Regions from separate parts of the Ensifer sp. ENS02 genome, predicted to be linked through region 1. Evidence: predicted binding sites of a transcription regulator. Region 1 holds the regulator's gene; each other region holds the start of a gene.
The links. Region 1 encodes LexA, which represses DNA repair genes until DNA is damaged. Its sites were predicted from a motif close to TGTTCNNNNTGTGTTCNG; they were not measured.
Positions count from the first base shown of each region.

Region 2: a site for LexA is predicted at 1,990-2,007, ahead of IB262_RS01050 (UvrD-helicase domain-containing protein). Genes of this name have one in related genera too.
Region 3: a site for LexA is predicted at 1,751-1,768, ahead of radA (DNA repair protein RadA). Genes of this name have one in related genera too.

Region 1 covers NZ_JACVAO010000009.1:320,549-324,722, reverse strand. The annotation lists gene IB262_RS21170 (hypothetical protein) at 1-558, opposite strand, end outside; gene IB262_RS21165 (hypothetical protein) at 686-1,303, opposite strand; gene IB262_RS21160 (hypothetical protein) at 1,642-1,938, shown strand; gene lexA (transcriptional repressor LexA) at 2,175-2,897, shown strand; gene IB262_RS21150 (hypothetical protein) at 2,986-3,318, opposite strand; tRNA gene IB262_RS21145 (tRNA-Cys) at 3,528-3,601, opposite strand; gene IB262_RS21140 (thermonuclease family protein) at 3,754-4,174, opposite strand, start outside.
Region 2 covers NZ_JACVAO010000001.1:221,333-225,506, forward strand. The annotation lists gene IB262_RS01050 (UvrD-helicase domain-containing protein) at 1-1,947, opposite strand, end outside; gene IB262_RS01055 (carboxymuconolactone decarboxylase family protein) at 2,081-2,488, opposite strand; gene IB262_RS01060 (hypothetical protein) at 2,613-3,257, opposite strand; gene IB262_RS01065 (EthD family reductase) at 3,603-3,917, shown strand; gene IB262_RS01070 (cyclase family protein) at 4,116-4,174, opposite strand, start outside.
Region 3 covers NZ_JACVAO010000002.1:289,937-294,110, forward strand. The annotation lists gene IB262_RS05965 (AraC family transcriptional regulator) at 1-422, opposite strand, end outside; gene alr (alanine racemase) at 573-1,712, shown strand; gene radA (DNA repair protein RadA) at 1,862-3,265, shown strand; gene IB262_RS05980 (CvpA family protein) at 3,390-4,013, shown strand; gene purF (amidophosphoribosyltransferase) at 4,159-4,174, shown strand, end outside.

The DNA.
Region 1 (4,174 bases):
GCTCGGTGCACTGAACGGGTCGGCTTTCTTCTCCTTGGACTTGCGGCCCTCGTCGGCGATGATCTCGTCGACCGCCCGCTGGCATTTCATCAGCTCGTCGGCCGCCGGGCCGGTGCCGCGCAGGCTGAGATTTGCGATGACGCGATCTTCAAACGCGATGGCCAAGGCCCGCTTGCGCACGAAGCCCGTCAGGAACTCGGCGTCGGTGACGTTCACGAACAGAAACTTTCCGCTCGCATCACCGGCGGCGGTCGCCGAGGCGCTCCAGGGATCGGTCTTGTCGAAGCGGAAGGTCAGGTCGTACTCTTTGCCGACCTCGAGCGACCTCCAGTCGTCGCTGGCGAAGCTCATATAGAGCGGCGACTCGGAGCCCTTGGGATAGAACCCAAGGCGCAAGGTGACCCCGCCGTCGAATACCGACGAGATGAAGCAGGAGCCCTCCATCGAGGTGTCGGATGCAACGGTCCAGCCGTCGACATCCTTCCACTTGATGATTTCGGACTCCTCAGCCGCGGCCGATCCCGCGGCGATCAGACAGCTTACCAATCCGACCAGCAATCTACGCATGCAAAACCCCCGTTTGCCCGCATTTTGATAGGTCCCCCCGTCACTGTCGAGGGTGCCTAGCCGATCCCAGGCAATATTTTAGGAATATTCACCTCTCTGCGGCAAGCGGACGCGCCCATCACATGGCGAAAGGATCTTTCGACGACTTGGTCTGGCCGCCGCCGGCAAAGGGATCGTTGTTCGGCGCATTGCCACCGGCGCCCGCAAAGGGATCGTTCGCCGCTCCCTGACCGCCATTCGGGATCAAGGCGCTCACCGCCTCCTGGCACTTGAACATCTCGCTTACCGCCTTCATCGAATCACGCAGGCTGAGGCTCGCGACGACGCGCCCCTCGAAGGCCAGCGCCAAGGTGTTTTTGCGAACGAATTCGGTAAAGAAGTCGGTGTTGGAAAAGTTGACGACAAGGGCCTTGGCTCCGGTCAGATCAACACCGAACGCAACGGCCGGCCACTGACGACCACGGTCGAGCTGCAAGGCAACATCGTATTCCCGCTGCGGCTCGATGGATTTCCATTCGGCATTGCCGATCGAAAGAAACGCCAGGTTCGTCGATCCCCGCGGATAAAAGCCGATACGAAGGATAGCGCCGGCGTCATAGCTCGTCGCCGCGTAACACGAGCCTCCCAGGGAAGGATCGGATCCCACCGTCCAGGCGTTGATCCGTTTCCAGATATTCGAACGCCCTTCTTCAGCAGACGCCGCTCCAGCCGTGAGCAACAGGCCGAGCACCACCAACGACAATCTATGCATGCAACCACCCCACTTTCCACGCAAAGTTATCTTTTTTTAGAGGCCTGTCGAGACGGTGAAGGCCCTTCCCCGCAGGGATTTTTGCGCGCCCCAGGCCCGATGCGAAAGCTGGCAGCTCCGATGCATTCTCCGCGCCGGTCCATAAAGAACGGCCGAGACGAGGTTGAGATGGAGCGGCTGGCGCAAATCAGCCACAGCCTGCGGGCAAAGAGCTGTTGAACAAGGCAGAGTGATCGCCATGCTTGCTGGACTTCGGAACGAAAGCGCGGTTCACATCGTTTACCACCCCGTAGTCCCACCCCTTCATCAAGTGGACGATCACCGTGCTTGCCGCCCTGCTTCTCGCTTCGATAGTCGCATCGCCCAATATGCCTGACGTCAAGCTCAGTGCCGCGACGGTGGATGAACTCCAGACCGATTTCGAACGGGCCGTGCCGTGCCATCAGATCGATGGACGCAATGTTTGGAAGGGCGCGCTCGCGTTCTACATCCAGTCCTTCGTTTATGACGGCGATACGCCCGTTGCGACCGATGCGGCCGACGCAGTGCTTCCGGAAGACAACAGCGCCGAAACGGTGAAGGAGTTCGAAGACGCCTGCTCGGCCTCGCAAGCGACTTAAGTCTCTCCGCGAAGAGAGCCGCGATTCGTTCGAATCACGCGCGCGACCGGCCTGCCCGGCGCTGTTTTGGGACGCAACCGTCGCCGAAAACCGCCCCGCTCCCGCAAAAGTGACCAATCGCCCCCCACAGAAGCAGCCAATTGCCTGAATTCACGGAATTTTAGGCACTTGCGGAACACATATGGAACAGATAGTGTCTGTTCTTGATTTGTTTCACGCCTCTGGAGCGACGTGCCATGCTGACCCGCAAGCAACAGGAATTGCTTCTGTTCATCCACGAACGCATGAAGGAGTCGGGCGTACCGCCGTCTTTCGATGAAATGAAGGATGCGCTCGACCTGGCGTCGAAGTCCGGCATTCACCGTTTGATCACGGCGCTCGAAGAACGCGGGTTCATTCGCCGGTTGCCGAACCGGGCGCGCGCGCTCGAAGTCATCAAGCTTCCGGAAGCCTACGCCGCCGGCCAGCAACAGCCGCGCAGAGGCTTCTCGCCGAGCGTGATCGAGGGCAGCCTCGGAAAGCCGCCGGCCGCCGCTCCTGCCACGCCGAAGCCGGCGCCGGTCGCCGAAAGCACGTCTGTTTCCGTCCCGGTGATGGGGCGCATCGCTGCCGGCGTGCCGATCTCGGCGATCCAGAACAACACTCATGACATTACCGTCCCGCTCGACATGATCGGCAGCGGCGAGCATTACGCCCTCGAAGTAAAGGGTGATTCGATGATCGAGGCCGGCATCTTCGACGGCGACACGGTGATCATCCGCAACGGCAACTCGGCCAATCCCGGCGACATCATCGTGGCGCTCGTGGACGACGAGGAAGCGACGCTGAAGCGCTTCCGTCGCAAGGGCGCGTCGATTGCGCTCGAAGCGGCCAACCCCGCCTACGAGACGCGCATTTTCGGACCGGATCGCGTGAAGATCCAGGGCAAGCTCGTCGGGCTGATCCGCCGCTACCATTGAATTCCAGGCAGAACGCCGAATCAAAAGAGCCTCGCCACTGAAAGTGGCGAGGCTCTTTCCATTTAAGGCGACCTGAAATCCAGATCGCTTATTCGTGGATCGTGTATTCGCCGAGTTCGCAGAGATCCTGCGTGTCCTCGGTCGTATCGAGGGCCGAGCCTTCCTCGAACTCGAATCGCATGTCGTATTTGCAGACGTCCCGCCCGTCGGCAATGGTGATCTCCATGCTCTCGCCGGGGTTCAGGACCTGCCGACCGAAAACATCGTCTTCCCATTCATTGACGCCGACCGGCGACGTATAGAAATTCGTCAGTACCGCGCCGGTGTTGTTCTTCAGCTGGAAAACCAGGTCGTCCGCGCGCGCCTCAATAGCGGTCGCAGCAAAACACGCCAACGCCGTCAGGATCAGTCTCTTTTTCATTGATGCCATTGCCTCCGTTCTTAATGTTGACGGACGCTACCGATGCGGTTGATCTCAGCGGAGTCATCGTTCCCCCTCTACCGAATTCACCGAAGCGATAAGATCCGACGGAGGCATAGGAGACGTGGCTTGCGCGGACGTGGGGTCGCGAATATTACCGCGCTGCCCTAAGGCAGAACGTCAAACCAAACTTAACGAGGTGAGATTTTTGGAGGCCTCGCCCGGAATTGAACCGGGGTACAAGGATTTGCAGTCCTCTGCGTCACCACTCCGCCACGAGGCCTCACAGCTCGGATAACCAAGCGTTGGCGCGGATTTAGAATGATTGCAGAAAAACCGCAAGAGGCATTTTCTGAAAAACGCGCCGTCGATTTGCAGGACGGATACTTTCCACAGAACGATCGACGATGTCCGCCGATCGTCTCCCAGCTGATCTCAGCACCAGGGCGTCGGGCGCCCTTCCCACGGCCGCACGAGCCCCTCGGAAACGAGTACACGTCCAAGAGATTGGTCACCGCGGGTGACCAGGCGCAGTTTCTCGCCGGCCTTGGCATCTGATCGCCCTCCCGCCGAGATCAGCCTGAAGTCGCCTGCATTCAGCAATTCGCGCAGGCGCTGCTTGGCGTAGAAGCCGCGCGAACGCTCCTTGTCGCAGCTTGCCTGGCGGATTCGCGGCGCATCGACATCGGCGACGTGGATCGTCTCGCCATGGAAGACGAAGGTCGCGCCATCGATCACGCAGTTGTCGTTGCGAATGCCGCAAAAATAGAACTGATCGGTACGGATGGATGCCGTCTTCACCTCTTCATTCGGCCGCACGAGAGGGGTTGGCGGCGTGACGCCGACATTCACCGAC
Region 2 (4,174 bases), on a different contig from region 1:
GGTGATGCCGACATAGGCGAGGCGCCGTTCTTCCTCAAGGCCGGAGCGGCCGCCCTCATCAAGCGCGCGCTGGTGCGGGAACAGGCCTTCCTCCCAGCCGGGCAGGAAGACAGTATCGAACTCCAGGCCCTTGGCCGAGTGCAGCGTCATGATCGAGACGGCATCGAGGTTCTCGTTCTGCTCGGCATCCATGACCAGAGCGACGTGTTCGAGGAAGCCGCGCAGGCTCTCGAAGGCTTCCATCGAGCGGATGAGTTCCTTCAGGTTTTCCAGCCGTCCGGGGGCTTCCGCCGTCTTGTCGTTCTGCCACATGGCCGTATAGCCGCTCTCGTCGAGGATCTGCTCGGCAAGCTCGGTGTGCACGGTCGTTTCAAGCAGGCTCTGCCAGCGGCGGAAATCGGTGACGACGTCGAACAGTGCCTTGCGCGCCTTCGGCTTCAGCTCGTCGGTCTCGATGATCTCGGAGGCAGCCGCCAGCATCGGGATGTCGCGGGCGCGGGCATAGTCGTGCAGCGTGCGCACGGTGGTGTCGCCAAGACCGCGCTTCGGCGTGTTGACGATGCGCTCGAAGGCGAGATCGTCGGCCGGCTGGCAGACGAGGCGGAAATAGGCCATGGCATCGCGGACTTCGAGGCGCTCGTAGAAGCGCGGGCCGCCGATGACGCGGTAGTTGAGGCCGAGCGTGACGAAGCGGTCTTCGAACTCGCGCATCTGGAACGAGGCGCGCACAAGGATCGCCATGTCGTTGAGCTTGTGGCTCTTGCGCTGCAACTGCTCGATCTCTTCGCCGACGGCGCGGGCTTCCTCTTCGGAATCCCAGGCGGCGTGCACCTGCACCTTCTCATCATCCGGATCGATGCGGTCGGTAAAGAGCGTCTTGCCGAGGCGGCCCTCGTTGTGGGCGATCAGGTGACCGGCAGCGCCCAGAATGTGCTCGGTCGAGCGGTAGTTGCGCTCAAGCTTGATCACCTTGGCGCCCGGGAAATCCTTTTCGAAGCGCAGGATATTGTCCACTTCCGCGCCGCGCCAGCCATAGATCGACTGGTCGTCGTCGCCCACGCAGCAGACGTTCTGCGGTACGCCCTTGGGGCGCTGGGCAAGCAGCCGCAGCCACATGTACTGCGCCGTGTTGGTGTCCTGGTACTCGTCGACGAGAATGTAGCGGAACTTGTCGTGATAGTCCTTCAGCACATCCGCATGCATGCGGAAGATGCGGATCGGGTGCAAAAGAAGATCGCCGAAGTCGCAGGCGTTCAGCGTCAACAGCCGGTTCTGGTAGGCGGCGTAAAGCTCGCGGCCCTTGCCGTTGGCAAAGGCGCGGGCGTCTCCCTCGGGGATCTGGGCGGGATCGAGGCCCTTGTTCTTCCAGCCGTCGATCATGCCGGCAAACTGCTTGGCCGGCCAGCGCTTGTCGTCGATGCCTTCGGCCTGGATGAGCTGCTTGATCAGCCGCACCACGTCATCGGTGTCGAGAATGGTGAAATCGGAACGCAGGCCGACGAGCTCGGCGTGGCGGCGCAAAAGCTTGACGCCGATCGAGTGGAAGGTGCCGAGCCAGGGCATGCCTTCGACCGCATGGCCGACGAGCACGCCGATGCGCTCCTTCATCTCGCGCGCCGCCTTGTTGGTGAAGGTCACCGCCAGGATCTGCGAGGGAAAGGCGCGGTTGGTCGAAAGGATATGGGCGATGCGGGTCGTCAGCACCCGGGTCTTGCCGGTGCCGGCGCCGGCAAGCACGAGCACGGGGCCATCGAGCGTCTCGACCGCTTCGGACTGTTCCGGGTTGAGGCCGGAGAGATAGTCCGGGCGCGGCTGGGCGCGATCGCGCGCCGCCATGGCGCGCGCGGCGATGCCGCCCGTTGCCGGAATACCTGCGGGGGCGGGCTGCTGCTTGCGCGGCGCCGGCTCCTCGTCGAAGAAGGGAATATCGTCGAAACCACTCATCATGCGGCTCAATGTAGTGATTCGGTGGGGAAAGGCCAGAAAGGATGTTCTTCTTTTATTCCGTTTTCTGCGCCAGCCGCACCAAGCCTGTGGAAAGACAGGCGATTTCGAGACCGCTTATTCTTGGTCGCGCGGTCTATTCTTTTGTCTTGTCGAAGGCGGTATCCACAGGCACCTGCAGCGCCGTCGCCAACTGGTTGGTGCGGGCGGCAAGCGAGATCACCCTGAGCAGGTCCGCATGCTCGGCGTCGGTCATGCCTTTCGCCCTTGCCGCCGCCGTATGGGAATGGGCGCAGTAGCCGCAGCCATTGGTGACGGAGACGGCGATATAGAGCATCTCCTTGACCAGCGGATCGAGCGCCGAGGGCGTTGCCATCACGGCCTTCACGTCGCGCCAGGTCTGTTCCAGGAGCTCCGGATCGAAGGCGAGCCACAGCCACATATTGTTGATGAAGTCGGATTTGCGGGTGGTGCGAATGTCGTCGAACACGGCTTTGACACGCGGATCGGCTTCCGGGTTCTGAGGCGGGGATACGGTGCTCATGGGGCTCCTTCGCTGTTGTTCTCGGCGGTTGTGTGCGGGCCGGCCTGTCGCCTGAAGCGGTGACGATAGCCGACGTCGCGGCGATTGCCAGCGCTGCGTTTTGGGGAAGCCGTCGCCGATGCGTTCAGTTGGGGATTTCGTTGCACGGCTGATTGTTCGAGCCGAATGGTCCGGTCGTAAACAGCACGCCCTTGCTCGAGCCCTGATAGGCGTTGCCGTTCTGCGTGACGATGAAGACCCTGCGGCCGCAGAAGCCCGTCGGCTGCGCGGCAACCACGCGCGTCTGGCCACTGGCGTCAGTGACGGTCTTGGGGTTGCAGGCGCCATAAGGCGTGTCGGCCATGCGAACGGTTGCCGTCGAACTGCGGCTGAGCGGCGCGGAACTGCCGGGTGGGTACGTCCCCGAAGCCGTGCCTGCAGCGGCCACGGTCGATTGCGTGATCTGAAAATCTCCCGTGCTGTCATCGTAGCGGCACCGCTTGATGGCCCAGATCCAGACGGCAATGTCGCGCACACCGCTTTCGGGGTCCTCGGCCGAAGCTGCAATCGTCAGAGGCGCCAGATCGGGAACACTTCGGCGGCGGTTGCAGCAGCTGCTGTCGTTAAAGACCGGGTCGGGATTGCCATGGTCATCCAGGATGCCGGTGATCTCGAGTTTCGTGGTCGGGCCGGTCTTGTCGTCCGCCTGGACAGTCACGGTCTGACACCCCGCAAGAAGCAGGCCCATGGAGACGAGTGCGAATGTCAGGCAAAATGCATGCGGCCCCATGACGACCCCCGCCATTGTCCGTACCGCTGCCCAAGATACTCCCGAAGACTTTTGCCCGCAAACAAGCGCCTTCCTTTGCCGCGCTCGATCAACCCCGCGGCATCGTTGCCGTCCACAAACGATGCGCGTCCTTCAGCACCTTCCTCTGTCGCTATCGCAACCTCGTCGAACGCTTCGTCAGCACTCAGGCACTTCCGTGCCGTCGTCACCGGCTTCGACAAGCACAGCGAAAACGACCTTGCTCTCGTCAAACTCGCTTCAGCCAAAACCTGGTTGTGCTCTACAGGTCGGTGACCTAGAAGAAGCTTCGAACGCTCGGAGCGGCGTTCAGGCAGGAGCCCGACCATGATCAAGATGAGCGTCTACTATCCGGCCGATGGCGGCTCGAAGTTCGATCACGACTACTACCGCACCCGCCACATGCCACTGATCCAGGAACGGCTCGGCGATGCCTGCCTGCGCTACGAGATCGATAAGGGCCTTGCGGGTCGCGAGCCTGGAAGCGCGCCGGGGTTCGTCGCGGCGTGCCACGTCTACTCGCCGAGCCTCGAGACATTCCAGGAGGCGTTAGGTCCCCACCGCGCCGAGATTGCCGCGGACGTCGCCAACTATACGGACATCGCGCCCATCGTGCAGATCAGCGAAGTCGTTGGAGGGTAGGGTGCTTTGGCGCGTCAGGCGTAGCCGTTGACCTTTCCGCAATCGGCGTAGCGTTGGCGCACCATGATCCATGGTGACGCAGCCAGTGCGGAACCGGTTGACGATCGGGAACATGTGGTTGCCGTCGAAGCGTATACGACCTTGCTCTCGTCAGGCTCGCTTCAGCCAAAACCTGGCTGTGCTCAATAGGCCGGGGGCCTAGGCCAGCGCGAAGACGCGGGCCGGGCCGCCGGTGCCGCCGCGGTGCTTCGGTGCGC
Region 3 (4,174 bases), on a different contig from region 1:
TGGAAGGAAAGAGCCAGGTCCGGCGCCTGCAAAACACGCTTGGAGAAGGATGGCGTGCCCTTGAAAGCGCGTCCGGTGACATCCTCGATGATGCTCACCAGCAGTTCGGCGCTCGGATAGACCATGCGATAGCGATAGCCGCTGCCGCCCGGATGACCGTCGTGAATTTCGTCGGGATTGATCAGATAAAAGTATCCGGGGCCGGCCTCCGAACGCTCGCCCTTGATCTTGCTGATCTGCGAGCCGGCCTCGATGGCGCCGATGCTGAAGGTTTCGTGCGCGTGCGGCGCAAATTCATGGGTGATGAAGGTCGCCGTCAGACATTCCATGCCCATGAAGCGGGAATCCCGCCAGAAGCGCGTGCGCTCGGCGCCCTCTATCGGCATGACATCGATGGCTTCTTCCTGCGAAATTGTCTGCATGGCAAAACCATAGTGCGCCTGCGCGGCTGCGTCTTGCACAAAAGTGCTCGTTTGCCTGGTCCATCCGCGAGGGCGCTGCGACAGGGGAATATTTGCGACGCTCTGCGCTTGGCTGTATTGATCCTGGATCATCCACGCAGAGTGCCCGGCATGCTTCCTCCAGACTTCCTTTCCGCTTCCAACCGGCTCACGATCGATCTTGGCGCGCTTGTCGACAACTGGCGGGCCATGAACAAGCGCTCCGGCAAGGCGCGTGCCGCAGCCGTCCTCAAGGCGGATGCCTATGGCATCGGCATCGCGCAGGCGGCCCCTGCCCTCTATGCGGCCGGCGCCCGCGATTTCTTTGTCGCCAATGCCGAGGAAGGCGCAGCACTCCGTCCGCTTGCACCGGACGGCCGGATCTACATTCTCGCCGGGATGTGGCCGGGCAACGAGGCGCTGTTCTTCGACAACGATCTGGTGCCGGTCATCAACTCGGACGAGCAGCTGGCCGTGTTCATGGCCGCCCTTTCCGAGCGTGGCGACCACCCTTGCGTGCTGCATGTGGATACCGGCATGAACCGGCTCGGCCTTACGGTCGAGCAGGCCGTTGCGCTTGCGACAGACCCGGCGCGACCGGCAAGCTTTTCGCCGGTGCTGATCATGAGCCATCTCGTCAGCGCCGACGATCCGGACCATCGGCTGAATGGCCTTCAACTCCGTCGCTTCCATGAGGTGTCGACTGCCTATGAAGGGGTCGATGCGAGCCTTGCCAACTCCGGCGGCGTCTTCCTCGGGCCCGACTATCATTTCGACCTGACCCGGCCGGGCATCGCCGTCTATGGCGGCGAGGCGGTGAACGACATCCCCAACCCGATGAAGCCGGTCGTGACCGCCGAAGCACGGATCATCCAGGTGCGAGACGTGGCCGCCGGCGGCACCGCGAGCTATGGCGCCTCTGCCCGCTTCGACCGCGACAGTCGCATCGCCACGGTGGCTGTGGGATATGCCGATGGCTATCACCGTTCCGTCTCCGGCGGCGGCGTCACGCTCAGGCAGGCAACGCCATCAGGGGCCTTCGGTTTCCTGCACGGCCAGAAGGTCCCGCATGTCGGGCGCGTCACCATGGACCTCAGTCTCTTCGACGTCACGGACCTTCCTGAAAGCGCGGTACGACCGGGTGATTACATCGAGCTCTTCGGCCGGCACATCGCCATCGACGATGTCGCGCGCGCCGGAGGGACGATCGGCTACGAGATGCTGACCAGTCTCGGCCGCCGCTATATCAGGCACTATATCGACAGCGTCTGACCCGCTCCTTCAGCTCATTTTTCGGTTATTCTTGCAGAAATTCACCTTTTGTTCCGCACTTTGCGGCATTATGTGACGATACAGATGATTCTTTGCCGCCGACGTCCCCTCGCGACGTCGGCGGTCTCACATTCCGAAAGTCGATGCCGATGGCGAAAGCGCGTACCCAATTCATCTGCCAGAACTGCGGCACGATCCACACTCGCTGGGTGGGAAAATGCGAAGGCTGCGGCGAGTGGAACACGATCATCGAGGACGACCCGACGGCGGGCATCGGCGGCGGTCCGTCGCGCGCGCCGAAGAAGGGACGCCCGGTGGCGCTCACCACCCTCTCGGGCGAGATCGAAGACGCGCCACGCATCCAGACAGGCATCTCGGAACTCGACCGGGTGACCGGAGGCGGCTTCGTGCGCGGATCGGCGCTGCTCGTCGGCGGCGATCCGGGTATCGGCAAGTCGACGGTGCTGATGCAGGCAGCGGCCGCGCTCTCGCGCCGCAAGCATCGCGTCATCTATGTCTCGGGCGAAGAGGCTGTGGCGCAGGTGCGTCTTCGCGCCCAGCGGCTGGGGGCTGCCGACAGCGATGTGCTGCTCGCTGCTGAGACCAACGTCGAGGACATTCTGGCGACGCTGTCGGAAGGCAAGCGCCCGGATCTCGTGATCATCGATTCGATCCAGACGCTCTGGAGCGACATCGTCGATTCCGCGCCGGGCACGGTGACCCAGGTTCGCACCGGCGTGCAGGCGATGATCCGCTTTGCCAAGCAGACGGGAACCGCCGTCGTGCTCGTCGGCCATGTGACCAAGGAGGGCCAGATCGCCGGTCCGCGCGTCGTCGAGCATATGGTCGACGCCGTGCTCTACTTCGAAGGCGACCGCGGCCATCACTATCGTATCCTGCGCACCGTCAAGAACCGCTTCGGCCCGACCGACGAGATCGGCGTGTTCGAAATGTCGGACAAGGGCCTGCGCGAGGTCGCCAACCCGTCGGAACTGTTTCTCGGCGAACGCAACGAGAAATCGCCGGGCGCCGCCGTCTTTGCCGGCATGGAAGGCACCCGCCCGGTTCTCGTCGAAGTGCAGGCGCTGGTCGCCCCGACCTCGCTCGGCACGCCGAGACGCGCCATCGTCGGCTGGGATTCCGCACGGCTCTCGATGATCCTTGCCGTGCTGGAAGCCCATTGCGGCGTGCGGCTCGGCCAGCACGACGTCTATCTCAACATCGCCGGTGGCTACCGCATTTCCGAGCCGGCGGCCGATCTAGCTGTGGCTTCCGCACTGGTTTCATCGCTTGCCGGGCTTGCCCTTCCGGCGGATTGCGTCTATTTCGGCGAAGTCAGCTTGTCGGGTGCCATCCGGCCGGTTGCGCATACCGCACAACGCCTTAAGGAAGCCGAGAAGCTCGGGTTCTCCCAGGCGGTCCTGCCGTCCGCTTCGACCGAACTGCCGAAAAACGGCAATGGCCGCTGGAGCGAGATGGAAAGCCTGCCCGATCTGGTGGCGCGCATCGCGGGGTCGCGAAACGCGCTGAGACCGGTGGAGGACGAAGACTGAAAGATGCGGATGCCGCAGGCCGCCCTTTAAGGGCCGCAAACAGGCTGCAAATGCCCTGAACTCAGGGCCGATGGCGGATAGGCTTGAGGAGACCCGGACGAACCGGGTCCGGAGTAAGGACAAAATGCCCATTACAATTCTCGACGGTATCGTTCTCGGCGTCGCCCTGTTTTCCGCAATCCTGGCCATGGTTCGAGGCTTCTCGCGCGAGGTGCTTTCGGTCGCGAGCTGGGTGGGTGCGGCGGCTGCCGCCTACTTCCTCTACCCGCATCTCCTGCCCTATGCGAAGCAGTATACCAACAGCGACACGGTCGCGATGATCGGATCGGCGGCGGTGATCTTCCTGATCGCGCTGATCATCATCTCCTTCATCACCATGCGGATCGCCGATTTCATCATCGACAGCCGCATCGGCGCGCTCGACCGCACGCTCGGCTTCCTGTTCGGCGCTGCCCGCGGCATCCTTTTAGTCGTCGTCGCCATGCTGTTCTTCAACTGGCTCGTCGCTCCCCAGCAGCAGCCGACCTGGGTCACCCAGGCCAAGTCGAAGCCGCTGCTCGACAATCTCGGCAACAAGCTGATCGCGCTTTTGCCCGAAGAAGCCGACGCCACCATTCTCGATCGCCTGCGCGGCAAGGACACGACCGGTGAAGGCGAAGGCGAAGCGCCGGCAACGACGCCCGGCCAGGCACCTGCGACGACGCCAGACCAGGCGCCCGCCGACGACGCCCCGGCCACCAACGGCTGAGACAGGAACGATTTGCCGACAAAGCCCGCCCCGCGGGCTTTGTCCTTTTGGGGAATAACGCTTGCAGCCGTTTTCAGCTAAGATTGCTTGAAGACGGCGGGCCTGATCACGATATGCGCACCGGTACGGAGCAAAGGCGACTGTGATGACCGATAGATCCA